DNA from 3 places in the Mesorhizobium monacense genome. Region 3 is predicted to be linked to each of the others. Evidence: riboswitches for the same ligand, from Rfam matches in the RefSeq annotation. Region 3 holds a riboswitch; each other region holds the start of a gene.
The links. Region 3 has a riboswitch for S-adenosylmethionine ahead of metX (homoserine O-acetyltransferase MetX). Riboswitches for the same ligand answer to the same signal wherever they lie in the genome.
Positions count from the first base shown of each region.

Region 1: another riboswitch for S-adenosylmethionine. It lies ahead of AC1RUK_RS23900 (O-succinylhomoserine sulfhydrylase); the one in region 3 lies ahead of metX (homoserine O-acetyltransferase MetX).
Region 2: another riboswitch for S-adenosylmethionine. It lies ahead of AC1RUK_RS31525 (hypothetical protein); the one in region 3 lies ahead of metX (homoserine O-acetyltransferase MetX).

Region 1 is NZ_CM165567.1:4,980,014-4,990,515, reverse strand. It holds gene phoU (phosphate signaling complex protein PhoU) at 1-625, shown strand, start outside; gene AC1RUK_RS23935 (magnesium and cobalt transport protein CorA) at 717-1,724, shown strand; gene AC1RUK_RS23930 (GcrA family cell cycle regulator) at 1,814-2,332, opposite strand; gene AC1RUK_RS23925 (aspartate aminotransferase family protein) at 2,691-3,890, shown strand; gene argF (ornithine carbamoyltransferase) at 3,908-4,819, shown strand; gene AC1RUK_RS23915 (Hsp33 family molecular chaperone) at 4,898-5,932, shown strand; gene apaG (Co2+/Mg2+ efflux protein ApaG) at 6,078-6,470, opposite strand; gene AC1RUK_RS23905 (ceramide glucosyltransferase) at 6,700-7,848, shown strand; gene AC1RUK_RS23900 (O-succinylhomoserine sulfhydrylase) at 7,888-9,075, opposite strand; SAM riboswitch at 9,131-9,208, opposite strand; gene AC1RUK_RS23895 (2'-deoxycytidine 5'-triphosphate deaminase) at 9,351-10,445, shown strand.
Region 2 is NZ_CM165567.1:6,566,132-6,576,633, forward strand. It holds gene AC1RUK_RS31480 (CBS domain-containing protein) at 1-223, opposite strand, end outside; gene AC1RUK_RS31485 (glucoamylase family protein) at 262-1,611, opposite strand; gene AC1RUK_RS31490 (phosphoketolase family protein) at 1,688-4,162, opposite strand; partial or broken gene fabI (enoyl-ACP reductase FabI) at 4,594-5,372, opposite strand; gene AC1RUK_RS31500 (acetate/propionate family kinase) at 5,389-6,570, opposite strand; partial or broken gene AC1RUK_RS31505 (phosphate acyltransferase) at 6,576-6,927, opposite strand; gene AC1RUK_RS31510 (hypothetical protein) at 6,960-7,196, opposite strand; gene AC1RUK_RS31515 (hypothetical protein) at 7,516-7,854, shown strand; gene AC1RUK_RS31520 (hypothetical protein) at 7,981-8,208, opposite strand; gene AC1RUK_RS31525 (hypothetical protein) at 8,198-8,554, opposite strand; SAM-I-IV-variant riboswitch at 8,609-8,707, opposite strand; gene AC1RUK_RS31530 (M20/M25/M40 family metallo-hydrolase) at 9,238-10,502, shown strand, end outside.
Region 3 is NZ_CM165567.1:6,764,377-6,774,878, reverse strand. It holds gene AC1RUK_RS32430 (sugar kinase) at 1-711, shown strand, start outside; gene AC1RUK_RS32425 (prephenate/arogenate dehydrogenase family protein) at 715-1,650, opposite strand; gene hisC (histidinol-phosphate transaminase) at 1,657-2,766, opposite strand; SAM riboswitch at 2,902-2,979, shown strand; gene metX (homoserine O-acetyltransferase MetX) at 3,056-4,225, shown strand; gene metW (methionine biosynthesis protein MetW) at 4,284-4,898, shown strand; gene AC1RUK_RS32405 (DUF1330 domain-containing protein) at 4,924-5,244, opposite strand; gene AC1RUK_RS32400 (glycosyltransferase family 2 protein) at 5,573-6,508, shown strand; gene AC1RUK_RS32395 (DUF1194 domain-containing protein) at 6,545-7,345, opposite strand; gene AC1RUK_RS32390 (ABC transporter ATP-binding protein/permease) at 7,408-9,234, opposite strand; gene AC1RUK_RS32385 (class I SAM-dependent methyltransferase) at 9,349-10,131, opposite strand; gene gloB (hydroxyacylglutathione hydrolase) at 10,237-10,502, shown strand, end outside.

The sequences.
Region 1 (10,502 bases), 1.8 Mb from region 3:
GGCGATCACTGCCCTTGTCAATGCCGATCCCGGTCTCGCCCAGAAGGTCATCCACGACGATATCGTCCTCGATGAAGGGCAGCGCGAGATCGACGACAAGGCGATCGTCATCATCGCCAAGCGTCAGCCGATGGCGACGGATTTGCGCGAGATCGTCGGCGCGATCCGCATCTCGGCCGACATCGAGCGCGTCGGCGACCTCGGCAAGAACGTCGCCAAGCGGGTGGCGGCCGTCACCGACGGGCGCCAACCGACCAGCCTGTTCCGCGGTCTCGAGGCCCTGGCCAATTTGGCGTTGACGCAGCTCAAGGAAGTGCTCGACGTCTATGCCTCGCGCTCGGTCGAGAAGATCGGCTTCGTGCGCGACCGCGACGACCAGATCGACGCCATGTACACCTCGCTGTTTCGCGAACTCCTGACCTACATGATGGAAGATCCGCGCAACATCACGCCCTGCACGCACCTGCTGTTCTGCGCCAAGAACATCGAGCGCATCGGCGACCACGCCACCAACATCGCCGAGACCATCTACTACATCGTCACCGGCGACCAGATGCCGGCCGAGCGGCCAAAGGGCGACAAGACGGACAAGGTCGTCCTTCCCGGCATGCAGCCGGCGAAGTGAATAGCCGCCCCTCGAACCCCCGGCTAATTTAGGCTAAGCTTCCCCGAACGTACCTGATCCTGACCCGAGGCCAGGCCTTGAGGAGGTAGCGATGGAAAACGTTCGGAACCTGACACCGGCCCCGCCGACATCGGGCATCATCGCTTCCAGTGTTTATACCGCCGGCCGACGCATCGCCGACATTCCGATCGAGGAGGCCGGCGAATGGGCAGCCAAGCCGGGCCACGTCGTCTGGATCGGGCTGCTGGAGCCGGACCGCAACCTTTTGCTGCGCGTCCAGGCGCAGTTCCATTTGCATGAGCTGGCGATCGAGGATGCCGAACATCCGCACCAGCGGCCGAAGATCGAGCAATATGGCGATGCCCTGTTCATCGTCGCACGCACCGCCCAGCTGATCGACGGTCGCGTCACCTTCGGCGAGACGCATCTGTTCGTCGGCGCCGGCTACATCGTTAGCGTCAGGCACGGCCCTTCGACGTCCTATGCCGCCGTTCGCCAGCACTGGGAAAGCTGCCCGCATTCATTGGCCAAGGGCGAGGATTTCGTCCTCTATGCCATTCTCGACTTCATCGTCGACAACTACATGCCGGTGCTCGAGCAGATCGAGGACGAAGTCGAGGCGATCGAGGACAAGGTGCTGCTGAAGCCAATGACCGGCCCCGACATCGAGCGGCTCTATATGCTGCGCCGCGATCTGTTGCGCCTGCGCAATGCGGCACTCCCCCTGGTGGAGGTCTGCCGCCGGCTGACCAGCGCCGAGTTACCGCAGATCCATGCCGCCATGCACCCGCTATTTCGCGACGTCACCGATCATATCCGCACTGTCCAGGAGAAGATCGACAGCCTGCGCGAGGTGCTTGCCTTTGCCTTCGAGGCCAGCCTCCTGGTCGGCCAGAGTCAGGAAACGGCGAACACCAAGAAGCTCGCCTCGTGGGCTGCCATCCTGGCGGTGCCGACGGCGCTCGCCGGCATCTATGGCATGAATTTCAACGACATGCCGGAACTGAGGATGGAATACGGCTATCCGGTCGTGCTGGCCACGATCGCGCTGATCTGCTCGTTCCTGTACTGGCGATTTCGCAAGAATGGATGGCTGTGAAGGAGTGAGTAGCGAGTAGTCAGTAGTGATTGGTGGCAGCGGCGCTCGCCGCCTATTCCTCACTACTCACTACTCACTACTCACGCCGCTCAGCGACTCCGCCGCCGCTCCGACGCCGGCTGGAACGCCACCCTTGCGTGATACTTGCAGTAGGGCCCGGTTTCGGCGGCATCGTTGCCGCAGAAGTTGAAGTCTTCCGAAAGCGGGTCGCCATTCGGCCATTTGCAGGTGCGCTCGGTCAACTCGACCAGCTGCAGGTGCCGCGAGATCGGCACGACGACGTTCTCGACCGGGCGGATATAATGGCGCACCACCGGTTCGGCGTCGAACTGCGCCTGCAGCGCGTTTGCGCCGATCGAAGTGGTGACGTGGCGCTGCGTGCTCGCGGCGCGCGACACCGACTTCTGGATGGACGAGCCCTGCACGGCCTTCTTCTGGCGCGCCGGGCTGGCTGTCGCGCGTCCGCGGCCCGACAGTTTCAGGCGATGCACCTTGCCGATGACCGCATTGCGGCTGACCCCTCCGAGCTGCGCGGCAATCTGGCTGGCGCTCAGCCCCTCCGACCACAGTTTCCTGAGAAGTTCTACCCGCTCGTCAGTCCAGTTCATGAGACCGCGCTCCTGCTGAAGCGTGCGGCGATCGGAATCCTTTCCCGTCCCGGCTCTCGCCGGGCAGACAACACCACATATACCGGGTGATTGGGTCCGCCGCACGAAATCTAGTTATTTCTCGACTACAAATACCTCATGCGCCGACTCTGTGACAAGAGTCCCAAAGGCAACACGAATCAGTTTTTCCGGTTTTCCCCAACTTGCCCGGTCGCTGATGAGCCGGCGTCCTGTCGGAGGGCGTGCCGCGCGCCTATGCGCGACGTTTTCGTTGACTTCATGGCCGAAAAACACGATAAGCCGCGAAGGCCGCCGCTTTGGCGGCTTTTTTGATTTTCCGGTACCGGAGACGCATATAATGAGCGGTTCGGCGCTTTACGAGACCTTTGCTCGCGCACCCCTGGCCTTCGACCACGGGGAGGGGACTTGGCTGGTCACCGACAAGGGCGAGCGATATCTCGATTTTGCCGGCGGCATCGCGGTCAATTCGCTCGGCCACAATCATCCGCATCTGGTCGCCGCGCTCACCGAACAGGCGGGCAAGCTGTGGCACGTCTCCAATCTCTATGAGATTCCGGAGCAGAGGCGGCTGGGTGAACGGCTGGCGGACGCCACTTTCGCCGACAAGGTGTTCTTCACCAATTCCGGCGCCGAGGCGCTGGAATGCGCCATCAAGACGGCGCGGCGCTACCAGTTCGTCAAGGGTCATCCCGAACGCTTCCGTGTCATCACCTTCGAAGGCGCCTTCCACGGCCGCACGCTGGCGACCATCGCCGCGGGCGGCCAGTACAAATACCTCGAAGGCTTCGGCCCCAAGGTCGAAGGTTTCGACCAGGTCGGGTTCGACGACATCGACGCGGCGGAAAAGGCGATCACGCCGGAAACGGCCGCCATCCTGATCGAGCCGGTGCAGGGAGAGGGCGGCATCCGCCCGGTGCCGACGCAATCCCTGAAGCGGCTGCGGCAGCTTTGCGACCAGCACGGCCTGCTGCTGATCTTCGACGAAGTCCAGTGCGGCGTTGGCCGCACCGGAAAGCTGTTCGCGCATGAATGGACGGGCGTGACGCCCGACATCATGGCGATCGCCAAGGGCATTGGCGGCGGTTTCCCGTTGGGCGCCTGCCTCGCCACCGACGAAGCCGCGGTCGGCATGACCGCCGGCGTTCATGGCACCACCTTCGGCGGCAATCCGCTGGCGATGGCGGTCGGCAACGCGGTGCTCGACGTGGTGCTGGAAGACGGCTTCCTCGAGGATGTCCAGCGCAAGGCGCTGCTGCTGAAACAGGGGCTGGCCGGCGTCGCCGACGAATTCCCCGACGTCATCGAGGGTATCCGGGGAACCGGCCTGATGCTCGGCCTGAAATGCGTGATGCCCAACACCAAGGTCAACATGGCGCTGCGCGACCAGCATTTCCTGGCGGTGCCGGCCGGCGACAACGTCATCCGCCTGCTGCCGCCGCTCACCGTTACCGACGCCGAGATCAGCGAGGCGCTCGACCGCATCCGCGCCGGCGCCAAGGGCCTGGCCGATGCCATCGCCGCGGCCGCCGCGAAGTAATCCTGGAACCATTCCCGATGAGCGTTCGCCATTTCACCGATCTGTCCGCCGTTTCCGAAGGCGACCTGCGCTTCATGCTGGACGATGCGGTGGTGCGAAAGGCCAGGCTCAAGGCCGGCGAGCGGACCAAGCCGCTCGAGGGCAAGGTGCTGGCGATGATCTTCGACAAGCCGTCGACGCGCACGCGGGTATCCTTCGACGTCGGCATGCGCCAGCTTGGCGGCGAAACCATCATGCTCACCGGCACAGAGATGCAGCTTGGCCGCTCCGAGACCATCGCCGACACCGCCAAGGTGCTGTCGCGCTATGTCGACGCCATCATGATCCGCACCACATCGCATGAGCGGCTGCTCGAACTGACCGATAACGCCACCGTTCCGGTCATCAACGGGCTGACTGACGACACCCATCCCTGCCAGCTGATGGCCGACATCATGACCTTCGAGGAGCATCGCGGTCCGGTGGCTGGCAAGACCATCGCCTGGACCGGCGACGGCAACAATGTCTTGCATTCGCTGCTCGAAGCCTCGGCGCGCTTCCGCTTCAACCTCAATGTCGCGGTGCCGGAAGGCAGCGAGCCGGACGAGAAGCATGTCGACTGGTCGAAGGCCAATGGCGGCAAGCTGAGCTTCACCCGCTCGCCCGAGGAGGCCGTCCATCAGGCCGATTGCATCGTCACCGACTGCTGGGTGTCGATGGGCCAGGAGCATCGTGCCCGCGGCCACAACGTCTTCCTGCCCTATCAGGTCAATGCGGCGCTGATGGCCAAGGCGAAGCCCGACGCGCTGTTCATGCATTGCCTGCCCGCGCATCGCGGCGAGGAGGTCACCGACGAGGTGATCGACGGGCCGCATTCGGTGGTGTTCGACGAAGCCGAGAACCGGCTGCACGCCCAGAAGGCGGTTTTGGCCTGGTGCCTGGGCGCTTGATCTCCGGAGGTGTGATGCCTATCTGCGGGCCATCACGCAAATTGAGCGCGTTTCGGTGCATGTGCCCCTCCGGGCCGCATGGCCGCGCGCCGGAGCTTTGTCATGTTGGAAACCCGTCAAGTGACTGAACATCACCCTCAACTCGGCGAATTCGGCTATGCTGGCGACGATCACGTCGTGCCGTTCGAGGTCGCCCCGCTCGACGTGCGCGGCCGCACCGTCCAGCTAGGACCGATGCTCGACGCTATCCTTGGCCGCCACGAGTATCCCGAACCGGTCGCCCGCCTGCTGGCGGAGGCCTGCGTGCTGACGGTGCTGCTTGGCACCTCGCTCAAATTCGAGGGCAAGTTCATCCTGCAGACCCGCACCGACGGGCCCGTCGACATGCTGGTGGCGGATTTTACGACGCCATCCGCATTGCGCGCCTATGCACGCTTTGATCCCGACCGGCTCGAGGCGCTGACGGCTGCCGGCGAAATCTCGCAACAGACGCTGCTCGGCAACGGCGTGCTGGCGCTGACCATCGACCAGGGCGCGCATACGCAGCGCTACCAGGGCATCGTTCAGCTCGACGGCGAGACGCTGGAAGAGGCCGCGCGCACCTATTTCCGCCAGTCGGAGCAGATCCCGACCGATCTCAGGCTTTCGGTTGCCAAGCTGGTGACGCCCGGCATAGGTGGTCCCCGCGAGCAGTGGCGCGCCGGCGGTCTCTTGGCGCAGTTCCTGCCGCAATCGCCGGAGCGCATGCGTGTGCCGGACATTTCCGGTGGCGACGGCGATCCGCGCGACGAGGTCCATGACCCGGTCGATAATTCCTGGCAGGAGCTTCTCGCCCTGCTCGGCACCATCGAGCCGACCGAGCTGATCGATCCGACCGTCGGCGCCGAGCGGCTGCTCTACCGGCTGTTCCACGAGCATGGCGTGCGTGTCTTCGGCGGCGTGCCGGTGGCCGACCAGTGTTCCTGCTCGCGCGAGAAGATCCGCGGCATCCTCGAAGGCTTCTCGGCGCAGGAGATCAAGGACAGCACCGAGGATGGCGGCATCCATGTCGCCTGCGAGTTCTGCTCGACGCAATACGATTTCGACCCGGCTGAATTCGCTGCGGCGCAGTGAGACAGTCCTTCTCCCCGTCGCTATACGGGGAGGTGAGGAGTGGTCCGCGCAGCGGACGAAAAGCCAATTGCTTGGCTTTTCGAACGACGAACGCCGGCAGGCGGATGAGGGGCAGCGATACCTTTCGGTACCTGGGGCGCCGTTCTCAGTTCACCGTCCGGCGCGTGCCCGGCAGATCGAGCGAGAAGGCGGGGATGGCGATGTCGAACGTCTCGCCCCGCTTGTTGCGCATCGTGTAGTGGCCGACCATGATGCCCGATGGTGTCGAGAGCGGGCAGCCGGACGTATATTGGTAGCTGTCGCCAGGGTTGAGTTCGGGCTGATCACCGACGACGCCGGCGCCGCGCACCTCCTCGACCCGGCCGCTGCCATCGGTGATGTGCCAGTAGCGCGACATTAGCTGCACGAACTCGTCCGACTGGTTGTCGATGGTGACGTGGTAGCCCCAGACATAGCGGTTCTCCGACGGATCGGAGCGATCCTCCAGATAGAACGGCCTGACCTGCACTTCGATGTTGCGCGTAATGGCGCGGTACATGAGCTACTCCAAACAGTCCCGGCGGAAGTCTCGGCGCGCTCTTTGACTAGGTCAACGGAGCGCGGCGCCTGTCTCTTCCGTCTTTGTGCGCACCTGCCGCCAAACAATGTCATTTAAGTGACACATGACAATGATGGTGTGCACGGACCGTGCCGGGCGACTCGGGCGCTCTGTCGACCTGTTCAAAACGGCCCTCTTCCGGCCGGCTTTCCGGAGTGACGAGATCTCGATGGAACTGATCGTCATCGCCGCCGCCCTGCTTTCGACAGCCCTCATTCTTTCAAATCTCGCCAGCATCCTGCTTGCGGCCTTCAGGCTGAAGCGGCCGCGCACCCTTGCGCGGCCAGCCGGCAAGGCGCCGCCGGTGTCGATCGTCATCCCCTCCCGCGGCGTCGAACCGTTCACCGAGGAGACGCTTCAGCGCGCCTTCTCGCTCGACTGGCCGCGCTACGAGCTCGTCTTCTGTGTCGCCCATGCCGACGATCCGGTGGTCAAGCTGATAAACAGGGCGATCGTCCGGTTTCCGAAGATACCGGCCCGGCTGCTGATCGGCGACGACCGCATTAGCGCCAATCCGAAGCTCAACAATTGCGTCAAGGGTTGGGAAGCGGCGCGCCACCACTGGGTCATCCTTGCCGATTCCAACGTGCTGATGCCGAGGGACTATGTCCAGCACCTGATGGCGGCGTGGCGGCCCGACACCGGCCTTGTCTGCTCGACGCCGATCGGCTCGCGTCCGGACGGCTTCTGGGCCGAGGTCGAATGCGTCTTCCTCAACACGCTACAGGCGCGCTGGCAATACACAGGCGAGGCGGTCGGCCTGGGCTTCGCCCAAGGCAAGAGCATGCTGTGGAAGAAGCCTGTGCTCGACGCCAATGGCGGCATCCGCGCGCTTGCCGCCGAGATCGCCGAGGACGCCGCCGCGACCAAGCTGGTCAACGGGCTGGGGCTGCGCGTCAATCTTGTCGCTTCGCCCTTCGAGCAGCCGCTTGGGGAGCGCCGTCTCGGTGACATATGGTCGCGCCAGGCCCGTTGGGCGCGCCTGCGCCGCGTCACCTTCCCGTTGTTCTTCGCCCCCGAAATCCTGACCGGCGTGGCCGTGCCGCTGGCACTGGCCCTGGTCGCAGCGGCCGGCGCCGGCATCAGTCTGCCGCTCACCGTGCTCTGCGTTCTGGCGCTCGCCTATGCGCCGGAATGCGCGTTGGCCTGGGCCAAGGGCTGGTATCTGTCGCCACGTACCATTCCGGCGATGATGGTGCGTGACCTGATGCTGCCGGCGATCTGGGCGCGCGGCTGGCTCGGCGGCTCGGTCGACTGGCGCGGCAATGCGATGACCATCCGCACCAAGGCTATGACCGAGCTGGAAGAGGGCGCCTGAGCAACGCTCAGGCGTTTGTCCAATCGCAGTCTGGACCCTTTATTTGGCGGATTTCAGCGCCTGTTCGACATCGGCGAGCAGATCGTCCGCATCCTCAAGTCCGACCGAAAGCCTGAGCGTGCCCGGGCCGATGCCGAGCTCGGCGCGCGCCTCGTCGCTGAGGTTCTTGTGCGTCGTCGTCGCCGGATGGGTTATCAGGCTCTTGGCGTCGCCGAGATTGTTGGAGATCAGCACGATGTCGAGCGCGTTCTGGAAGGCGAAGGCCGCCTGCTTGCCGCCCTTGACGTCGAGACAGATCAGCGTCGAGCCGCCCGTCATCTGCTTCTTGACGATATCGGCCTGCGGATGGTCGGCGCGGCCCGGATAGATGACGCGGGCGATTTCTGGGCGCTCGGCAAGGAAGTCGGCGATCTTGCCGGCACTTTCCGTCTGCTGGCGCACGCGCAGCGGCAGCGTCTCCAGGCCCTTGAGCAGGGTCCAGGCGTTGAACGGCGACAGGCTGGGACCGGTGTGGCGGAAATAGTCGTGCAAATTCTCGTCGATCCACTTCTTGTCCGACAGGATGACACCGCCGAGGCAGCGGCCCTGGCCGTCAATATGCTTCGTCGCCGAATAGACGACGATATGGGCGCCAAGCTGCAAGGGCTTCTGCTGCAAGGGCGTGGCAAAGACGTTGTCGACGATCAGCCTGGCGCCGATCGAATTGGCAAGCGAAGCGACGGCGGCGATGTCGACCACTTCCAGCGTCGGATTGGTCGGGCTTTCGAGGAAGAACAGCTTGGTGTTCGGCTTGACCGCCTTTTCCCAGTTGGCGATATCGGTGCCGTCGACCAGCGTTGCCTCGATGCCGTATTTCGGCGCCAGCGTCTCGACCACCCAGCGGCAGGAGCCGAACAGCGCGCGTGCCGCCACGATATGGTCGCCGGCCCTGGCGCTGCACAGAAGGGCAGCCGTCACCGCCGCCATGCCGGAGGCCGTGGCGCGCGCGTCTTCCGCACCTTCCAGCGCGCACATGCGCTTTTCGAACATGTCGACGGTGGGATTGGCATAGCGCGAATAGATGAAGCCCGGTTCCTCACCCTTGAAGCGGGCTTCCGCCGCCTGTGCCGTCTCGTAGACATAGCCCTGGGTGAGGTACATCGCCTCGGAGGTCTCGCCGAAGCCGGAACGCAAGGTCCCGCCATGCACGAGTGCCGTCTGAGGTTTCCAGTCGCGCTTCTTGGTCATTGCTCTGTCCCAAACACAAAAAAACCGGCCGCGAAAGTCGCAACCGGTCCATACGGCCTTGCGGCCAACGGTCCTTTAGCGACTTGTTTAACGTGGCTGCAAGCCGACCGGCCAAATCACCACGGGATAACGACCCTTTAGACCCGCACCGCGCTTGCGTCAATTGCCGGCTTCATTAAGAGGTTTGTACCAAGCAGGTTCCGCAAAAGTGTTCGACGATTTTGCGGCAGGAACCTGCGGCGAAAAAAAGCCCGGCCTTGAAGCGGAGCCAGCCTTTGCGGCAGACAGGCATTCTTCCCGATCAGGACATTTCCGCGCTTTTCCAGTCGGGCGCGCTGAAATCGCCGCGCGCTCTCGACGCCGACCAGATCCAGCCGGCCAGCCTCGATCTGAGGCTTGGCGACAAGGCCTGGCGCGTGCGCGCCTCCTTCCTGCCCGGTCCCAATCACCAGGTCGTCGACAAGCTCGAGCGGCTGAAGCTGCACGAGATCAGCCTCGCCGAGGGCGCCGTGCTGGAAACCGGCTGCGTCTACATCGTGCCGCTGCTGGAAAGCCTGGCCTTGCCGGCCGACATTTCCGCTTCGGCCAACCCGAAGAGCTCGACCGGGCGGCTCGACATCTTCACCCGCGTGATGACCGATCGCGGCCATGAGTTCGACAAGATCGCCGCCGGCTATCATGGTCCACTCTATCTCGAGGTCAGCCCGCGCACCTTCCCGATCGTCGTGCGCGCCGGCTCGCGGCTGTCGCAAATCCGTTTCCGTACCGGCAACGCGTTGCTGTCGGAAGGTGAATTGCGCGACCTGCACCATGCCGAGATGCTGGTGGCCACCGAGCCGCCCAACATTTCCGGCGGCGGCATTGCGCTGTCCATCGATCTCGACGGCGATAAGGACGGGCTGGTAGGCTATCGCGGCAAGCACCACACCGGCCTGATCGATGTCGACAAGCGTGCCGCGCAGGATGTCGTCGATTTCTGGGAGCCGCTCTACAAGAGTGGCGCCGGCGAACTGGTGCTCGATCCGGACGAGTTCTACATCCTGGTGTCCCGCGAGGCGGTGCATGTGCCGCCGCTCTACGCCGCCGAGATGACGCCCTTCGACCCGCTGGTCGGCGAATTCCGCGTCCATTATGCCGGCTTCTTCGATCCGGGCTTCGGCCATTCGGCGGCCGGCGGCACCGGCAGCCGGGCGGTGCTCGAAGTGCGCAGCCATGAAGTGCCCTTCATCCTCGATCACGGCCAGATCGTCGGGCGGCTGGTCTACGAGCACATGCTGAAACGGCCGCAGGCGCTTTACGGCACCGATCTCGGCTCGAACTACCAGGCACAGGGCCTGAAACTGTCCAAGCATTTCCGCGCCGCGCGCTGATCGTTCCGCCGCCGCCAGACCGTGCTTGCCTGACCGGGCGCGCCATGCTTGGCTGTG
Region 2 (10,502 bases), 200 kb from region 3:
CCTCCGAAGATGCGAGGTGTTCGGATGCAGCAATGGTGGGGAGCCCGAGTTCGGATCTTCGGAGGAGATCGCCTTCGCTGATCAGCCCGACCAGCATGCCCTTATCGTCGACCACGGGGAGACCGCTCACATGCTTGTCCAACATGATACCGGCGGCGCGCCTGACGCTGTTGTCCGGCGACACAGTGACGACTGTCGTCGCCATCACATCCTTGACCTTCATCGCTTCTCGTCCTTCTTGAGCCGCGCAACCGCGAGGCTTCATGGCCTCCGATCTGGATCACTGGCCTGATGCAGCCAACCCCCTGAAAAGCCTGCTCGTCGTAAACCGGCCACTATCGGCGTACAGCGACGCATGATGTTCCAGAGCAGGCCCGTTCGATAGTTTTCGATCATTAGCACGACGGGTCCTTGGTCGATGCCGAAGTGACAGGGCGTTACCCACCAACCGGTGGGACCATCGTCCATGGCATACGACTGGTTGAACGATGGTTTGAACCCGTAGAGGCGTGTCATGCCGAGGTTCATCCGGGCAAAGTTACGGATCGTGGGGACGACGATTTCCGGCGCGAATGGCAGCGAGGCTATGACCACCCATGGTGCGACGGTTCCGTCGTCGGGGCCGAACGGAGCGCCGCGCGCCGTATAATCGAAGAACTGCCGCTCTACGCCAGCGACGGTTCGCGTGATCCATCCGGGTCCATCGCACGCGGTGAATCCCCAACAATATTTCCCGTAGCCAGCGAACCCCATCGGGTTTCTAATCGCATACTCTTGCTGGACGAACGTTGCCTGCCGGCTGTTCTGGAAATAGTCGCTGTCACGCTGCCGCATGAAGTCGTCGCGAATGCCTCGGAAGTCCACCCACATGTGTGACAGCTGATGGGTAAAAAGCGGCCCGGAATAGAGCAGCTCGCGGCCGTAGATATTCTTCCATTCGTAGGTTGCGGTGTAGGCGGAATAGCTCTCGCGCTGCAACGGGTGCGTCGGCGAGCCCAGACCGAGGATATAGAGTAGCAAAGCCTCGTCATAGCCGTGCCATCGATGGGGGATGAACCCGGTTTCCGGGCGCCAGCCGTGTGTCAGGGATACATCTCCATTGCAGGCCCATTGCCAATCGGCACGCTCGTAAAGCGTCGTGGCGAGATCACGGATTTCGGCTTCTTCCGGGCTGTCCAGATCGAAATAGGTGGCAACCGTGAGAGCACCTGCGAAGAGAAACGCCGAGTCGATGGTGGACAATTCGCATTGCCAGACCCGGCGACCAGTTTCGATGTCCAGGAAATGGTAGAAGAAGCCTTTGTAGCCGGATGCGTCCGCTTCTGGCCCCTGAGGACATTCCAGCAGGTATCGCAGTCGCTTGCGGGCGATCTTTGCCGCGAATTTGCGTATGACAACGCTCCGCTCCACGATGACGGGAAGCGTGGCCAGGGCCATGCCGATGGCCGCGATGCTCGCCGGGGCGTTGGGCTCCGTCTTGTCGCGGACCAGACCGTTGTCCGGGTTCGTTTCATGCAGGTAGTACAACAGTGTCGTAAGTTGCAGGCGGGCCAGGTCCTGATCGGTCGGCGGCCGGTCCAGGTCTGCGTCGGTTGACGGCAATTCGGGCATAGCGCAAACGTGCCCTGTTAAGCGCGGTTCACTCGGACATCGTGTAAATGCGGCAGGCCTGCGGTTGTACCACAATTCAAATGTTGTCCCCTTCCGTCGAGGTCTTTTGCGACTTAGCGGACTTGGCGGACTTGCCGCTCAGGCCCCATTTCCAGCCGCTGATTGCCGGCATGTCATCGCCGTACCGTTCAATGTGCTGTCGGTGTTCTATCAGCCTTTCGTGAATTGCCTGTTTGAAGTAGGCAGCGCGAGCGCCCAACTGCGGCAGGCGGTCGATCACGTCCTCCGCCAGATGGAACCGGTCGAGGTCATTCAGCACCACCATGTCGAACGGCGTGCTCGTCGTGCCCTCTTCCTTGTAGCCGCGTACGTGCAGGTTATCGTGGTTCGTCCGGCGATAGGTCAAACGATGGATCAGCCACGGGTAGCCGTGGAACGCGAATATGATCGGCTTGTCCTTGGTGAACAGCGCATCGAAATCGCGGTCCGACAAACCGTGCGGATGTTCGCTCTGTGGCTGCAGTTTCATCAGGTTCACCACGTTGACCACACGCACTTTTAGGTCCGGCAGGTGCTTGCGGATAAGCTCGACGGCGGCCAAAGTCTCCAAAGTCGGTACATCGCCGCAACAGGCCATGACTACGTCGGGCTCGTAACCCTCGTCGTTGCTTGCCCACTTCCAGATGCCAAGGCCCTCGGCGCAGTGCTTGATGGCCTCGTCCATGCTAAGCCACTGTGGCGCCGGTTGCTTACCGGCGACCACGACGTTGACGTAGTTGCGGCTGCGCAGGCAGTGGTCGGTCACCGACAGCAGCGTGTTGGCGTCCGGCGGCAGGTAGATCCGGATGACCTCCGCCTTCTTGTTCACGACATGATCGATAAAGCCGGGATCCTGGTGACTGAAGCCATTGTGGTCCTGACGCCAGACATGCGAGCTCAGGAAGTAGTTCAGAGAGGCGATCGGCCGGCGCCAAGGGATATGGTTGCACACCTTCAGCCACTTGGCGTGCTGGTTGAACATCGAATCGATGATGTGGATGAACGCCTCGTAACAGGAGAAGAAACCGTGGCGGCCTGTTAGCAAATATCCTTCCAGCCAACCCTGGCACTGATGTTCGCTGAGCACCTCCATCACACGCCCGTCAGGCGAGAGGTGGTCGTCTTCGGGGTAGATCTCGGCCATGTAGCAGCGGTCAGTGACCTCGAGCACATCCTGCCAGCGATTGGAGTTGTTTTCGTCCGGGCTGAACAAGCGGAAGTTCTTGTTTTCCAAATTCAATTTCATCACGTCGCGGAGAAACTTGCCCATCGCGCGCGCGGACTCGGCCGTGGTTGCGCCAGGGCTGGGAACAGTCACCGCATAGTCGCGGAAATCCGGCATCTTGAGGTCGCGGAGGAGCAGTCCGCCATTAGCGTGCGGATTATCGCTCATTCGGCCATGGCCCGTGGGGGCCAGCGCCGCCAGTTCGGATTTGAGCCGGCCATCGTCGTCGAACAACTCTTCCGGCCTGTAGCTCTTCATCCACCGTTCGAGAATTCGAATGTGTTCCGGCTTGTCCATTTCGCCCATGGGAACCTGGTGTGAACGCCAATAATCTTCACACTTCTTGCCATCGATCTCTTCCGGGCACGTCCACCCCTTCGGAGTGCGAAAGACGATCATCGGCCACGCAGGCCGCTTCAGGTTGCCCTTGTTGCGCGCCTCAGCCCAGATCCGCCTGATCTCGGCCACTGCAGTGTCGAGCACGCCTGCCAACTGCTGATGGACGTCGGCCGGATCGCGCCCCTCGACGAAGTAGGGCGCGTAGCCCATGCCCTCAAAGAACTTCCGCAGTTCCTCTTTGGGGATGCGCGCAAGAAAGCAAGGGTTGGCGATCTTGTAGCCGTTGAGATGGAGGATCGGAAGCACACAACCGTCGCGGGCCGGGTTAAGGAATTTGTTGCCATGCCAACCAGTCGCGAGTGGGCCGGTTTCCGCCTCGCCATCGCCGACGATGCAGGCGACGATCAGATCCGGGTTGTCGAAAGTTGCGCCATATGCATGGCTCAAGGCGTATCCTAGCTCACCGCCTTCGTGAATACTGCCAGGCGTCTCTGGCGCAACGTGGCTCGGAATACCGCCGGGGAAGCTGAACTGCTTGAATAGCCTCTTCATGCCCTCCGCGTCTTGGCTGATGTTTGGATAGAACTCGCTGTAGGTTCCTTCCAGATAGCCGTGCGCAACCAGGGACGGGCCACCGTGCCCGGGCCCTATGACGTAGATCATGTTGAGTTCGTCGCGTTTGATGATCCGGTTGAGGTGAACATAAAGCATGTTCAATCCTGGAGACGTTCCCCAGTGGCCGAGAAGTCGTGGTTTGATGTGCTCGCGCTTCAATGGTTCCCGCAGCAGGGGATTGTCGAGAAGATAGATTTGGCCGACCGAAAGATAGTTTGATGCTCGCCAATACGCATCCAACAGGCGAAGCTCCTCCGCGGTTAGATGTTCTCCTTCCGTCCGTTTATTGTCCGTTCTCTTGTTTTCTTTTTTTGCAGCCAGAACCTCAGACATCGAAACCTCCTATCGAAGTCTACACTGACGCCGCCCGACCAAACTTTAGGCTAGGGCGATAGCCAACAAAATTTGCAGCGATACATGCGCTGCTCGGAACCTGTCGATCCGAAAATTGCTACGGGCAGGGTCAGCAGATCGGGAAGCCATCCCCGCATCTCTAAAGCCTGTCGCAGTGTCGCATAAAAAGCGCTTTAGGCACAGAACAATTCAGGACGAGATTAGCGCGACGGGGTGCCGTTTGAAGTCGGGGCAGCTTGTTCCGACCGACTGGAAGCCGGCCGTCGGCTCTCCAGAAACGCGTTCGCACGCCAGGCCGGCAAGGGGCGCTGTCATCGGCACTGCCTCCGGTCAAAAAGCTGGTGGGGTCATTCCGGACGCCTACTTCACCGAAGGTGCCAACCGGATTGGCCCGTGCGATAGTTCCTGCTTCAGTCGACGATGTGATAGCCACCATCCACATAGATCACCTGCCCGGTCATCGATTGCGCGACATCCAGCGCGAGGAAGGCGCAGGTCGCGCCCACCTCGTCGATTGTCACTAGCTTACGTGCGGGCGACCTGGTGCGGGCCTTGTCCAGCAGCAAGTCGAAGTCGGCGATACCCGAGGCTGCGCGGGTGGCTAATGGGCCTGGCGATACCGCATGGACGCGGATGCCCTTAGGACCCAGTTCCGCCGCCACGTATCGTACTGCACTTTCCAGAGCTGCCTTGGCCACCCCCATGATGTTGTAATTCTCGACCACCATCTGTGCGCCATAATAGGTCATGGTGAAAAGCGTACCGCCATCCTCCATTAGGGGCTCGGCCAGATGGGCCATGCGCAGGAATGACCAGCAGGAGACGTCCATGGTCCTCAGGAACCCGTCGCGCGGGGCATCGGTAACCCGGCCCTGCAGTGTATCCTTCGGCGAAAATGCGATTGAGTGGATTACAAAATCGAGCTTTCCCCAATCCTGCGGTCAAAGACCGTCTCCATCTGCCCGTCCTGCATGACGTCCAGCGGCAGGAACAGCTTGGCCTCGACCTCGCGCGCAAGCGGCTCGACATGAGGCTTAGCCTTGTCGGACAGATAGGTGATCGCTAGCTCGGCCCCAAGAGCACGGAAGGCACGGGCACAGCCCCAGGCGATAGACTGGTCGTTGGCGATACCGACGATCAGGCCGCGCTTGCCTTCGAGCAGCCTTGCCTTGGCGATGGGAAGGGTCATGTGTATCTCCGGTTGATCAAATGCTGGAGGGCAGCAGCGCCAGGGTCTGCCGCGCGATCATCAGTTCCTCATCGGTGGGGACCACCATCAGGCGCAGCGCCGAACCGGGGGCAGATATCACCGTGGCAGCGGCGGCATTGGCCTGCGGATCGAGAGCCGCTCCCAGCCAGCCTAGCCTGGACGCGATACGAGCGCGGATCTCGGGCGCGTTCTCGCCGATGCCCGCAGTAAAAACCAGCGCGTCCACGCCATCCATAGCAGCCGCAAGCCCGCCGATGTTCATCACACAGCGCTGGACGAAGTAGTCAATGGCGAAAGCCGCACGGGGATCGTCGCAGGCCAGAAGCTCGCGCATGTCGTTCGACACGCCCGAGAGTCCCCTCAAGCCAGAGTCCTGGTAGAGAAGGCTCGACACTTCGGCCGCCGTCATTCCCTTCTGATCGATCAGATACAGCACCACTCCGGGGTCGATCTGCCCCGGCCGCGTGCCCATTGGCAGGCCGTCCAGCGCGGTGAAGCCCATGGTGCTGTCCACGCTCCGTCGGGCCTTCAACGCGCACATCGACGCGCCGCTGCCCAAATGTGCCACGATCACGCGGCCATTCGCAATCTCGGGGGCCACCTCGCTCAGACGCTGCGAGACATATTCGTAGGAGAGGCCATGAAAGCCATAGCGCCGCACGCCTTCGTCGTGCAAGGCTCGGGGGATTGCATAGCAATCGGCCACCGCCGGATGGTTGCGGTGAAAGGCGGTGTCGAAACAGGCGACCTGCGGCAAATCGGGGGCAAGCTCGCGCACGAGACGGATCGGGGCCAGGTTGTTGGGCTGGTGCAGCGGCGCCAGCGCCTCGAGGGCTCGCAACCGCTCCAGCACGATGTCGTCGATGCACACGGGCGCGGAATAATCCGGTCCGCCATGTACTACGCGATGGCCGACCGCCTGCAGCGAATAACCTGAAAGCGCACGCAGCCAGTCCTTTAGCGCGCGGGTCGCGGCGGGCAGATCAGGGATTGCCTTCACCTCGGCCCGCTCGTCAATCAGCACCGCGCCTGCGGCATTTGCGGCGCGAAAGCGAGGGTGCACGCCGATGCCGTCGATTTGACCTTTTACCTGCCGCTCGGGCCCTTTGGAGCCCACGGCGAAAATCTGGAACTTCAGGCTCGACGAACCGGCATTTAGAACAAGGATCACATCCATGTGCGTCACACCTTGAGCAGGGGCCCGCTCGCACGCCGCACGGCGGCGAGAATCGTTCCCACTGCAGCCGAGGCCAGCCGCGTCCGTACCGAATCCGCTCGGCTGGTCAGGACGATCGGAACACGCGCTCCCAGAACGATGCCCGCCGCATCGGCCTTGGCCATGAAGATCAGGTTCTTGGCCAGCATGTTCCCTGACTCAAGATCCGGCACCAAAAACCTGTGCTTGGCCCGCAACCGGTCCGCCGATGCCCTTGATCCGCGCGGCCTCTGGGTCGATAGCATTGTCGAAGGCGAGCGGCCCGTCCAGCACGCCGCCGGTGATTTGGCCGCGGTCGGCCATCTTGCATAGCGCCGCCGGCAATCGTTGGACCCAAAAGGGGCGTGACCTCAATGGGCTTTGCTGCCAACGCGCTCGGCTTCGGCGATTGCCTTTAGGTTCTTTGTCCTTCCGTGGTCTTCTTCGGCATTGGCGATGAATGAAAAGAAGGCCGCCCACACGATGTCCTTTTTCGAGGCCTTCGGATGCTCTTTCCTTGCGGCTTTCAGCAGCTGCTTGGGGTTCATACCTGGCGTCACGACACGCATGAGGGTGTCAGCAATCGCCTGCATCTCTTCCGCTTCCATGACTGGAACTCCATACCTATCACGATGAGGCTAGCATACCAGCGAGGCTAGGTGACCGCCATCAGATCATGGTCGGGCCTGTCAAATATATTCGCCGGCAAAAAAACCTGGTGCCAGACGCTTGGGGCCGTGCGAGCGGGAGGCCAAGGCCGCGCTTCAGGCCTGAAAACCGTGAGGACGATGCCACTGCGATGCGGTCGGGCAGACCGGCGCGAGGTGAGATCTGCTCGTTCTGGCAGGTGAGCCCAACGGCAACTTTCCGCCCAACTGAGACGCTCCATCTCGGCCCAGGTATGACCGGTTAGGGTCAGATCGCGTCATGCAACGCTCGCAACTGAAGGACCGCAACCGGTTGAACTCGGTCGTTCAGAGTGATTTGGGTTTTGAGGCGAGAACGGCCGGCCGCGAGGAGGCCCCGAACCTGGACGAGGGTGTCGGCCGCGTGCGCCTGATCGGGGCCCCACAAAGCCAGCCTACCCGCGACTGCCGACAAGGCCGGGCGGGTGGTGCACCGGGGCTTCGCACTTCTCTTCGGTACGCGAGATTTAATCTCGACGGCCTTGTTGCCATGATAGCTTTGGCGGAGCTTGGGATATCTATCCGGGTGCTGACTATGGCGCTCGTCACGCCGAACGGCCGCGACGATGACTTCGGCTAATATACCGCGATAGACGCCTGCATGCAGCTGCGATTCGAGAAGGCGACGACCGGCACGTTTCATCGTCTTGCAAATCCGAAGTCGTCGTGACCTCGCTTCGAGCCGGCTGAATCGATCTCGCCACGGTCATTCATCATAACATGCCAAAATCTGGCGCAGCCACTCATTGCCGCGCTCGGATTTGACGATATCGCGAGATAGGAGAACCGCGCTGGCAATAGTGTTCTCTCCACCAGCTGCCACCTCAGCGATGGCTCGCCGCTGCTCCTCCCGCAAACCCCGCAGTAGGTCGAGATGATAGGCGAGTGCGTCCGTCACCTCTTTGCGCGCCTTCTTCGACCGGTTAATCTTCATCGTCCGGAGCCTCCGAACCAAGCTGGCCCATGATTTTTGCGTTGTGCACCGCAATGCGGGCATTCGTAACGGCAGGGTGCACGTCATCCCTGAAGCGCGCCATCGGATCATCGAATTCCGGCAACAAGCGCCCGATGCGCTTGCTGATGGTGGCATGATCACCGGAGAGCGCCCTTGCTGCCTCTCTCAGCCCCAGCCCAAGCCGTTCGATGCGGTCGTCGCGACGAGCGATGAGATCAAGCACGGCGACCGCCTGGTCGTTTTCATCCGCCATCCGCATCAGCGAGGCGATAAGCCCAGCGTCGTCGATCAGTTCCCAAGTGACGGGTGGATGTTTGTTGGTCATACGTTCTCCATGGGTTTCGGACCTTGCCGGTCGTCAATGCACACATCGTGGAGAGCTCTGACCTACTGTTGCCCCGTTCAGGGCCACATCGTCTTCACCACCGTTGCCGGTCAGGCTGGTTGGCGGGGCCGAAGCCCTCTCTGGATGCACAGATCAGTTTAACAAAACGATTGCACTTCGGCAAGTTTTCTCCTCGTGGTTGAAGTTTGGGGGGGTGTGAAATCGAGCAGATTTGAGGCTCCACAAACCACCCCCACCCCGCTACAGACAAACCCCGGAGGCGGGTGCCGGCGACCGGCCGTCCCGGCGGCGGCGATCTCACCCGCTGGCGTTCTAGTCTAGGGTCAAACTCTACCAACTGGCTGCCGCCGATGGCCGAGGTGAATGGGAAGTTGCCGTTCGGCTCAACTGCCAGAACGGGCACGTTGCGCCAACTACCAAGCCACTACTCGGACGTCGCGTTCGGGCCGAGAACAGACCGGCAGCTTCGGTCTGCGGATCGTCCAGAGCGGACATTTAGGTTGGGCGCGGGCATCGTCGTGACCTGACCCAGAGAGGACGTTCGATTGGGCAAATCGCAACGTCCGGAAAACGGGCATTTCTATATCTCTGCGGATCACCAGAATAAGTTTTGCTATTCACGAGACTGGCGTCATCATCCGGCCACATAGCGGGAGCCGCCAATGAGCGTTGTCGATGCCGATCTCCAGAAGCTGTTTGATCATGTGGAGGCCCACCGCGAGGCATTCATCGCGCGCGTGATGGATTATGTACGCCACCCCAGCATAAGCGCGCACAATGTCGGCATTAGCGAACTCGCGGCCCTGCTTGTGGATATGCTGAAGGCCCTCGGCATGGAGGCAGAAATTGTGCCGACAAGGAACCATCCAATGGTGCTCGGCCGGCGCAACGTATCGCCAGATAAGGCGACCGTCCTGCTCTACGGCCACTACGATGTGCAGCCGCCGGACCCGCTCGAACTTTGGGAGAGTCCGCCCTTCGAACCGACCATCCGCAACGGCCGCATCTATGCGCGAGGAATTGGCGACAATAAGGGTCAGCACTTCGCGCAGCTGCTGGCGCTCGAAACGCATCTTGCGGTCAATGGCGATTTGCCCTGCAACGTGATCTTCCTACTTGAAGGCGAGGAAGAGATCGGCAGTCCGCACATAGCCGAGTTCGTGCGCGAGCACGCTGACAGGCTCAAAACCGATTTGGTCGTGACGTCCGACGGCCCGCTCCATGAATCCGGGCTTCCAGTCATTACCTTCGGGGCACGCGGCGTGGCAGGTTTCGAACTGCGCGCCAAGACGGCGAGCCGCGACGTGCATTCCGGCAATTTCGGTGGGGTTGTGCCGAATGCCATTTGGAAGCTGGTCCATCTCCTCTCGACTATGAAGAACCCTGCTGGCGAGATCACGATCGAGGGGCTGATCGAACCAGTGATCCCCGCGACCAACGCCGAGCGCGAGGCGGTGTCAAAACTCCCGCTCGACCTCGACCAGCTAAAATCGGAGTTGGGGTTTCGCGAGCTCGACGCGCCGAGGGACCGCGGCTATTTCGACCGGCTGATGTTCCACCCGACCTTGACCATCAACGGCTTTCATGGCGGCTACGGCGGGCCCGGGGGAAAGACAGTGCTTCCCTGCGAGGCCTTCGTCAAATGCGATATCCGCCTCGTGGAGCCGCTGACGCCTGAATACGTCCTGGAGAAAGTAGCCTTGCATGTCGCCCGCCACGCGCCCGATGTCGAGTTTGTGCCGCTGAGTCGCATGCTGCCGTCGAAGACGCCGATGGACTCACCCTATGCCGAGCCGATCCGAAGGGCGTTGGTGGCCGCGCGTGGCGTCGAGCCCTTGCTCTATCCGACACTCGGAGCCAGCCTGCCAGACTATGTCTTCACCAAGATCCTCGGAGTGCCGGCTTTCATCGTTCCTTACGCCAATGC
Region 3 (10,502 bases):
GCCGGCATCGAGGCCGAGGGTGTCGATTGCAGCCTTGTCCGGCGCGTCAGTGGCGCGCGCTCGGCACTGGCGGCGATCCTGGTCGACGCCCACGGCGAACGCATCATCGTTCCCTTTTACGACCCGAAGGCGCAGGCCGATCCCGAGAAATTGCCTGCCGATCTTTCCGGTTTCGACGCCGTGCTGGTCGATGTCCGCTGGCCGGGCGCTGCCGCACTGGCCCTGACCGCGGCACGCGCCGCCGGCCGTCCGGCGATCCTCGACGCCGATACCGCGCCGCTGGAGGTGCTGGAGCAATTGTTGCCTTTAGCCACGCACATCGTCGCCTCCGAGCCTGCGGCACGCATCGTTTGCGGCCAGGCATTGGATCCGGAGACTGCCTGCGCCGACCTCGCCAGCCGCACCGATGCCTTTGTCGCGGTGACAGGCGGGGCGGCGGGAAGCTGGTGGCATGACCATTCCGCCGGCTGTGTGCGCCATGTCGAGGCGCCGAGGATCAAGGCGGTGGACACACTTGCCGCCGGCGATGTGTTTCACGGCGCCTTTGCCGTCGGCCTCGCGGAGGCCATGCCTCCCGAGCAGGCCTTGCGCTTTGCCAGTGCTGCCGCCGCGCTCAAATGCCTGCGCTTCGGCGGCCGGCTGGGCGCGCCGGACCGGGCCGAGACGCTGGCGATGATGGCGGCCCACTGGCCGGCAAATTTGGAGGCGTGAGCCCTACCCCTTGGCCGGATGCTCGACGGCTTGCCGGCCGAAGTCCGGCACATCGATGTCCTGGCCGGCCTCGATGATCGAGCGGCGCACGGCACGCGTGCGGGTGAACAGGTCGAACAGCTTTTCGCCGTCGCCCCAGCGGATCGCCCGCTGCAGCGAGGCGAGATCCTCCGAGAATCGCGCCAGCATTTCGAGGATCGCATCCTTGTTATGCAGGCAGACGTCGCGCCACATGGTCGGGTCGGAAGCGGCGAGACGGGTGAAGTCGCGAAAACCGGAAGCCGAATATTTGATGACTTCGGACTTGGTCACCGACTGCAAATCGTCGGCGGTGCCGACGATGTTGTAAGCGATGATATGAGGCAGATGCGAGACGATGGCCAAAGTCATATCGTGATGCTGCGGGTCCATCGTGTCGATGTTGGAGCCGCAACGCCGCCAGAATTCCGACAGCCGCTCCAGCGCCTCCGGATCGGTGCCCGGCAGCGGCGTGAAGATGCACCAGCGATTGTCGAAGAGGTCGGCGAAGCCGGCATCCGGCCCCGATTTTTCCGTGCCGGCCAGCGGATGGCCGGGAATGAAGTGAACGCCCTCCGGCACATGCGGCTGCATCTGCGCGATGACTGAGGCTTTGGTCGAGCCGACATCGGTGAGGATGGCGCCCTTCTTCAGCGCCGGCGCGACTTCTTCCGCGACCGCGCCGGAGGAGCCGACCGGCACCGAAACGATGATCAGGTCGGCATCGCGCACCGCTTCCTTCGCATCGGTTGTGTAGGAATCCCCCAGCCCAAGTTCCCTGGCACGCCCCAGCGTCGTTTCGCTGCGCGTCGAGATGGCGACATGGCGAGCGAGGCCCCCGCGGCGGATGACGCGGGCCAGCGACGAGCCGATCAGGCCGATGCCGACCAGCGCGATCTTTTCGAACAGCGGTGATGTCATGGTGTTCTAGCTTTTCAGGAATGTCGTGAGGGCGTCGATGACTCCGCGATTGGCTTCTTCTGTGCCGATGCTCATGCGCAACGCGTTGGGAAAGCCGTAACCGGAAACGCGCCGCAAAATGAAGCCGCGCGCAGTAAGGTAGTCGTCGGCAGCCGCCGCCGAATGCTTCTTGTCGTCGGGAAAGTGGATCAGCAGGAAATTGCCGACGCTCGGCGTTACCCTGAGGCCCAGCTTTGTCAGTTCCTCAGTCAACCAGGTCAGCCAGGTCTCGTTGTGCACCACGCTGCGCTCGACATGGGCGCGGTCGCGGATGGCGGCGATCCCGGCCTCGATCGCCGTGGCGTTGACGTTGAAGGGGCCGCGAATGCGGTTGATCGCGTCGACGACGTGCATCGGACCATACATCCAGCCGATCCGCGCCCCGCCAAGGCCGAGCTTGGAGAAGGTGCGGGTCATGACCACGTTCTCGGTTCCGCCGACCAGCTCGATGCCGGCTTCATAGTCGTTGCGGCGGACATATTCGGCGTAAGCCGCATCGAGCACCAGAAGCACGTTTTTGGGCAGCCTCGCATGCAGGCGGCGCACCTCCTGGAACGGCACATAGGTGCCGGTCGGATTGTTGGGATTGGCGAGGAACACGATCTTGGTGCGCGGCGTCACGGCGGCCAGTATCGCATCGATGTCGGCGCGCTCGTCGGTCTCCTTGACAGCGACCGGCGTCGCACCGGCCGACTGGATGTAGATCTTGTAGACCATGAAGGCGTGTTCGGTAAAAATCGCTTCATCGCCAGGCGCCAGATAGGTCTGCGCCAGCAGGCCCAATATCTCGTCGGAGCCGTTGGAACAGATGATGTTTGCCGCATTCAGCCCGTGCACCTCGGCGATCGCCTCGCGCAGCCGCCTGGCGGTGCCGTCGGGATAGATATCGAGTTTTGCCGCGACCTCGCGCGCGGCCTCGATCGCCTTCGGCGAAGGGCCGAGCGGGTTCTCGTTCGACGACAATTTGTAAACCTTGGCGACACCGTCCGGCGCCGTGCTCTTGCCGGGCACATAGGCGTCGATGTCCATGATGCCCGCGCGGGGCGTTGGCCGTGCCTGATCCGGTCTCTTGTTCATGTCTAACAAATCCATCGAGAATTCTTCCGCCGGAAGCCGCAGCGGAAATACTAGCCGTGGCCCGGAATGTCGAGAGCCGGCAGTGGCGCGAGCGACCGGCCGTTGACGGCAAGGCGCGCGAGTTCTAGAAGAATGTGACAGTTCCGTGGTGATTTGGCCGGTCGGCTTGCAGCCACGTTAAACAACTCGCTAAAGGGCCGTTTGCATCCTGTAACCGGCTTTGCGAGGGCATTGCCGGTTTTTTGTTGTCCGCCGCCGGCCGGACGATGGGTAATGCAAGAGAGAGATAATGGCCGCTCCGCGCCCTGGAAGAACCAACAACGAGATCGACGCACCGTCGAGCCCGGTGTTGCGTTTCGGCGCCGACAAGCCGCTGAAGCTCGACGCCGGCACGCTTTTGTCGCCGTTCCAGATCGCCTACCAGACCTATGGCACGCTGAACGATGCCCGCTCCAACGCCATCCTCGTCTGCCATGCGCTGACCGGCGACCAGCACGTTGCCAGCACCAATCCGGTGACCGGCAAGCCGGGCTGGTGGGAGGCGCTGATCGGCCCCGGCAGGATCATCGACACCAACCGTTTCTTCGTCATCTGCTCCAACGTCATCGGCGGCTGTCTCGGGTCCACCGGCCCGGCCTCGACCAATCCGGCCACCGGCAAGCCCTACGGGCTCGACCTGCCGATCATCACCATCCGCGACATGGTGCGAGCACAGCTTATGCTGGTCGACCATTTCGGCATCGAAAAACTGTTCTGCGTGCTCGGCGGCTCGATGGGCGGCATGCAGGTGCTGGAATGGGCCTCGACCTATCCGGAGCGCGTCTTCTCTGCGTTGCCGATCGCCACCGGCGCCCGCCATTCCTCGCAGAACATCGCCTTCCATGAGGTCGGCCGGCAAGCCGTCATGGCCGACCCGGAATGGCATGGCGGCAAATATTTCGAGCATGGCAAGCGCCCGGAAAAGGGCCTGGCGGTGGCGCGCATGGCCGCCCACATCACCTATCTGTCGGAAGCGGCACTTCACCGCAAGTTCGGCCGCAATCTGCAGGACCGCGAGGCGCTGACGTTCGGCTTCGACGCCGACTTCCAGATCGAGAGCTACCTGCGTCATCAGGGCATGACCTTCGTCGACCGCTTCGACGCCAACTCCTATCTCTACATGACCCGTTCCATGGATTACTTCGACCTCGCCGCCGACCATGGCGGCCGGCTGGCCGATGCCTTTGCCGGCACCAAGACCCGCTTCTGCCTGGTGTCCTTCACCAGCGACTGGCTGTTCCCGACCGAGGAGAGCCGCTCGATCGTGCATGCGCTGAACGCCGCCGGCGCCTCCGTATCCTTCGTCGAGATCGACACCGACCGCGGCCACGATGCCTTCCTGCTCGAGGAACCGGAATTGTTCGCCGCCATCAACGGCTTCATCGGCTCGGCCGCCCGGGCCAGAGGGCTTAGCGCATGACCCCGAAAAGTTGCGGACTTTTCGGACCGGGATCACGCGCCAGGCAGGAGGCGAAGCCATGAGCGTCAACCGCGCCCAGCGCGTCGACCTTGAAGTCGTCGCCGGTCTCATCCCGCCGCGGTCGCGGGTGCTGGACGTCGGCTCCGGCGACGGCCTGCTGCTCGAACTGCTGCAGGCGACCAAGCACGTCGACGGCCGCGGCCTGGAATTGTCGCAGCGCGGCGTCAACGAATGCGTGGCGCGCGGTCTCAGCGTCATCCAGGGCGACGCCGACACGGACCTCGAATTCTATCCCGACAAGGGTTTTGATTTCGTCGTCCTGTCGCAGACCCTGCAGGCCACCCGCAACCCTAAGCTGGTGCTCGACGAACTGCTAAGGATCGGCAACCGCGCCATCGTCTCCTTCCCCAATTTCGGCCACTGGCGGGTGCGGCTGTCGCTGTTTGTCAAGGGACGGATGCCGGTGACCAAGGACCTGCCCTATTCCTGGTACGACACACCCAACATCCATTTCTGCACCATCCGCGACTTCGTCAATCTGGTCGAGGAGCTCGGCGCCACGGTGGAAAGGGCGACCGCTCTCGACGCCAACGGCCAGAAGATCGGCCTCTCGATGCCGTGGTGGTTCTGGAACTTCTTCGGCCAGCAGGCGGTGTTCCTGCTGAAGCGATGATCATGGCCGGCTGCCGGCCATGCCGCTATTCCAGAACGTCGGTAGCCCTGTGCGGATGTTCGACGCCGTCGACGAAGATGACGTCGGATTGCGAGTTTTCGGTGCGCAGCGCCAGGATCGCCTGATAGGCGGGCGAACTGTACCACCCGCGTATATGGTCGCGGTCGGGGAATTCGATGACGATCAGATGTCCCGGCCAGTTATTTTCGACGACCTCCACCTCGCCACCATGCACCAGGAAGCGGCCGCCGAAGGGTTCCAGCGTGGCGTCGATCTTGTGCAGATATTCGACAATCTCAGGTCCCAATGTGGCCTGGCTCATATGGGCAACGGCGTAAGCGGTCATGGCTGAACTCCTTTTGTGCAACTGGAGCAGTCTTGCCGACATGCGGTAGGCAGGTCGATTACGTGACGGGTAATAGCGGCAGCTACTTCGCCTGGCGGCAGTTGGATCGGCTCCGACATTCCTTCCGGATGGGCTTGCCAGCCAACAGACGGTGTTGCAGTTCAGGCGCGGCTTGTGAAATTCGACGGGGCGCACGGCTTGCCCGCCGACAGTCGGGATGACACAGGCGCTTCTTTTTTGTACATTCGAACCGAATGCAATCCCGGGGTGGGCATGGAAGGCGGTCATCAAATCTATCCGCACATCGTAGAACCCGGGGCATAGCCGCATGGGCAAAACCATCGACCCGGCTCCCCTTATCACGGTGATCACACCGACCCACAATCGTCGCGACCAGGTGGTGCGCGCGGTGGAAAGCGTGCTGGCGCAAAGCCTTACCCAGTTCGAGCACATCGTTGTCGATGACGGCTCGACCGACGCCACGGCCGCGGCGCTTGCCGCCATCCGCGATCCCCGGCTGGTCTATGTCGGCGCGAAATGGCGCGGCGCCAACGCTGCCCGCAACGCCGGCATCGAGCGTGCGCGAGCGCCGATCGTGGCCTTCCTTGATTCGGACGATGTCTACCTGCCGGACCGGCTGGAGCGGACGCTGGCACGCTTCGACGAGAATCCATCGCTGGAAATCCTCATCAGCTCGTTCGTCTCGGTGAAAGGCGGCCGCAGCACCAAATGCGTCAATCGCGAAGCCTTCTTGACCCGCAGTTCGCTGGAGAAGGCGCTGGTCGGGCAGACGATCTTCATTGCCGGCTCGGCGATAACCGCCCGCCGCGAATCCCTGCTGGCGATCGGCGGCTACGACAGCGACATCGCGCGCATGCAGGATCGCGAATTGCTGCTGCGGTTTGCCCGTCGCACTGGGGCGCTGCTGTCCGAGGACATCGACTGGAAGAAGTACAATTCGGAGAATTCGATCTCGGGTCGCCGCGACGGCTATGTCGAAGCCTACGCAAACCTGATCGACAAACACCCTTACATCGCCGATCGCTATCCCGACGTCCCGCCTTACATGATCGCGCGCCAGATCATCGCCGATGCTATGAAGGGCAGGGTTTCCCAGGCATTCGCCGGCTATCTCGCCAACCGGTCGTCGAAAGCGCTCGGCTATTCGCTGCCGCAACTGTTGCGCGGCTATGTCGGCGGTCGGCGCTGGCGCCGCGATCTCTACGATGAGTTCCGCAAGAAATACGGCACGCGGCCGGCCTGAACCATCCCGAGAACGGAGGCTCGGGAAACTCTCGGTTCATCGATCGAGTTCCGGAAAATACGGGTCTGAAAAAAACCGCCGGTCACGCTCGCCCTGCAGGCAGTCGACGGGCGCCGCCGCGTCGATCCGGACTGTCGTCGCGTTGGCGATACCGCTCACTTCGAGGATGAGCTTGCGGCGAATGGCGGTCGAAAATTCGGAAGCTGCATAGATCGGCAGCACGAAGGACCCTGGGCCGCCGGTGACGCATTGCTCATAGTAGCTGTCGAGATGGCTGAAGGTCGGCGAAGGGCTGATCAGGATCGGCAGGCCGTTGATGACGATGCCCTTTGCCAGCGCCGCATCGCGCGTCGCTGTGACTGGCGGGCCGATATTGTTGGGGCCGTCGCCTGAAATGTCGATGACGCGCCGCGCGCCGGCGAAGGCGGCTTTCTCGAAAAGGCCGGTGCCGAAGGCAAGCGCGCCGGAAATCGAGGTGCCACGAAAGCTGCGGAACGGGCGGGCCGCGATCCGGTCGGCGAAGGCGTTGGCGCTGTCGCTGCCGTCGATGATCTGCCAGGCGAGAATGGCGTCGTCGCGAACGGTGCCCGCCCACTCGAAATAGGCCAGCGCAATGCGCCCGTTTGTGCCCGAACGCACAGCCTTGATGAAGTCCGGATGCCTGAGCGCCTCGACATAGCCGGCACGCTGCAGGGCAAACTCCTTCTCGTTCATCGACAGCGAGATGTCGACGGCCAGCACCAGTTCGACATCCACGGCAATCGTGTCGGCCGGCACAGGCAGGGGTGCTGCCTGGGTACAGGCGAAACAGGCAAGCAGGCTGAGCATGTCGAGCATGGCTGCGTGCGTCCGAGTGATACTGACAATTTTCGCCGCGATCACGGCAAAATAAAGCTGGTCTACTTCTTCCTGCGTACAGCAGCCGGCGGCGGCTCGATAGCGCCGGCCCTGACGCGGGCGGGCTTGAGTGCCGATCCGCCGGTATCCTTCACGATCGTCAGCGAGCGCGGGAAGAACTGGTTGTTGTGCTGGCCGCGGCCGATGTTGAGGATGGCGGCGTCGGGCAGGCGCCGCGCCAGCATCGACAGCACCTGCCTCAGCGTCGCGCCGTCGAACGTATCCAGCGCCTCGTCGATGATCACCCATTTCGGTCGCCTGAGCGCAAGCCTGGCAATAGCCAGCAGGCGCTGCTCGTCATCGGCCAGTTCATGCTCCCAGCGCGCCGAACGGTCGAGGGAAGATGCAAGCCGGCCGAGACCGACCTCGGCCAACACCGCCGCGATCTCGGCATCCTCGACCGGTGCCGTGCCGTCGGTATGGTTGAGTACTTCGCGCAGCGTGCCGAGCGGAAAATAAGGGGTGCGTGGAACGAAGATCGGCACCTCGCCGGCCGGCATGCCGATCCGCCCGCTGCCCCACGGCCACAGGCCGGCAATGGCGCGGAAGAACAGCGTCTTGCCAGCGCGCGGGTCGCCGGTGATCATCACGCGTTCGCCCGCCCGTATCTCAACATCCGGCTCGGCGAGCTTGGTGCATCCATCCGGCGAGGCGACCTCAAGCTTCTCAAAGGTCAGCCTGCCGTCCGGATTCTCGGCGAATGCGATCCGCTTTTCCTTGTCGTGCCAGACATCGGTTTCGCCAAGCGCGATGCGGAAATCGGCGACGCGCATCAGCGTCGCCCGCCAGTCGGCGATGCCGCCTATGTTGTTGATGAACCAGCGCAGCGAGGAGTGCACCTGGTTGAAGGCGCCGACCGCCATCATCAGCCCGCCGAAGCTGATATCGCCGGCGAAATAGACCGGCGACGCGACCAGGATCGGCGCGACGACGGTGATCCAGCCATAGGCGTCGGTGACCCAGGACAGGTTGATCTGCGCGCTGTAGATGCGCTTCATGGCGCCGAGCACCGTGCCAAGATCGAGCTCAAGCTGCCGTTTGGCGTCAGCCTCGCCATGCGCCAGCGCGATGGCGTCGACATTTTCGTTGACGCGCACCATCGAGAACCTGAGCTCCGCCTCGCGCGTATAGCGATCGCTGTTGAAGCGGATCAGCGGCCGTCCGACCAGCCAGCTCAGCCACGAGGCGATGCCGGCGTAGAGGATCGCGGCCCACACCATGTAACCTGGTATCGCCAGCGAACGGCCGCCTATGTGGAAGACGAAGCCCGAGGACAGCGCCCACAAGACGCCGATGAAGGACGCAAGCAGGATGAAGGACTGCAGCAGGCCAACGCCGAGATCGGTCGACAGATCGGACAAATGCGCGGCATCCTGCTGCATGCGCTGGTCGGGATTGACGCCTATGGCTCCGGCATGAGCGAGCCGGAAGGCGCGCGCCGGCCGCATCCATTCATCGATCAGGTCAAGTGTCAGCGCCTCGCGAAGCTTCAGCCGGATCGTCTGGTTGAGCCAGGTCTGGCCGACATTGAGCACCAGCAGCCCGCTGGCAATTTCGGCAAAGACGAGAAGCTGATGCAGGAAACCCTGCATGTCGCGCCGCGCCAGCGCATCGTAGAAAGGCTGGTTCCAACGGTTGAGCAGAACCTGGCCGATCGCGGTCGCGACGATGACGGCGACGATGCCGATGCAGGCCCAGGCGAGCGGCTTGCGCACCGGCGAGGTCTTCAGCGCCTGCCGGATCGTCTTCAACTGGTCGCCGAGACTGCTGGCTTCGACCGACACGGCGGCCTGTCCCGCACCGGCTATGACATCCGCTTGATCCGCCATGCGTGATATTCCCTGCATTCGGAAGAGTGGTGGAGCCGGTCAGAACCATGACCGGCCATGTTCAGGCGGCGGCCCCGCACCCGACAGATAGGGACTGACAAAGCCCAGGTCCGATCACGAACGCGTCACCCGGGCCGGGGGAGCCGCCTCCCCGCCGCGCGACCGGCCGAGCCTGGTCGCGCCTTGCGGCGAGAGCACCGGCACGAAAACGCGGCGTGATGCACGCTGGGCGACCGGCACGCCTTGATAAAGCCGCTTCTGCGCCTCGACCACGATGACACCGGAAAAAATCGGCCAGAACCGCCGGCCGGCCCGTTCCAGCACATTGTGGAACCGCATCATGAAGCGCCGCGGCGATGGCGGGAAGAACAGCGCGTCGGACCATGCCGCCGGGGTGAAATGCGCCTCGCGCAGCAATTCGGTGAGTTGCCCGCGCGAGAACGGCCGGCCATTGCCGAACGGCGTATGCTCGAAACGCGCCCAGACGCCGCGACGGTTGGGCACGACGATGACGACGCGCCCGGCCGGCGACAGCACCCGCCAGATCTCGTTCAGCGTCTCGCGCGGGTTCTCGACATGCTCGAGCGAATGGACGAGCAGCATGCGGTCGATGCAGGAATCGACCAGCGGCAATTCCTCGTCGAAGACCAGCGCCGTCGCCGTCGGACCCGTCGCCGGCCAGACCACGGCGCCCTGCGTGGCCGGCATGAAGGCAAAGACGCGCTCGGCATCGGCGCCGAACCGCTCCAGCCACGGCAGGGTGTAGCCGAGGCCGACCAGCCGCTCATTCGGCACCGCGGCCCATATCGAGGACAGCGCCATGGTGATCGAGTGTTCGGCAAGCCGGCCGAGCGTGGTCGAATAGAAGGAACGGAGATCGACGATATCGGAATGCATGGCCGGGACGGTAGCCGCGATATCTGCCGAGTTCAACAAAGCTCAATTCCAGATGACATCGGCGGGCAAGCGCCCTATGTCTCCGACGACAAATGGAGAGTTGCAATGCCGGTCGAAATCGAACAGTTCATGTGCCGCAGCGATAATTTCGGTGTGCTCGTGCATGACCCCAGAAGCGGCCAGACCGCGATCATCGACGCGCCCGAAGAGGCGCCGATCCTGGCCGCGATCCAGCGCACCGGCTGGATGCCGACGATGATCCTGACCACCCACCATCATGTCGACCATGTCGAGGCCAATCTGGCGCTGAAGGAGCGCTTCAAGCTGCGCATCATCGGACCGGAAGCGGAACAGGCGAAGATCCCCGGCAT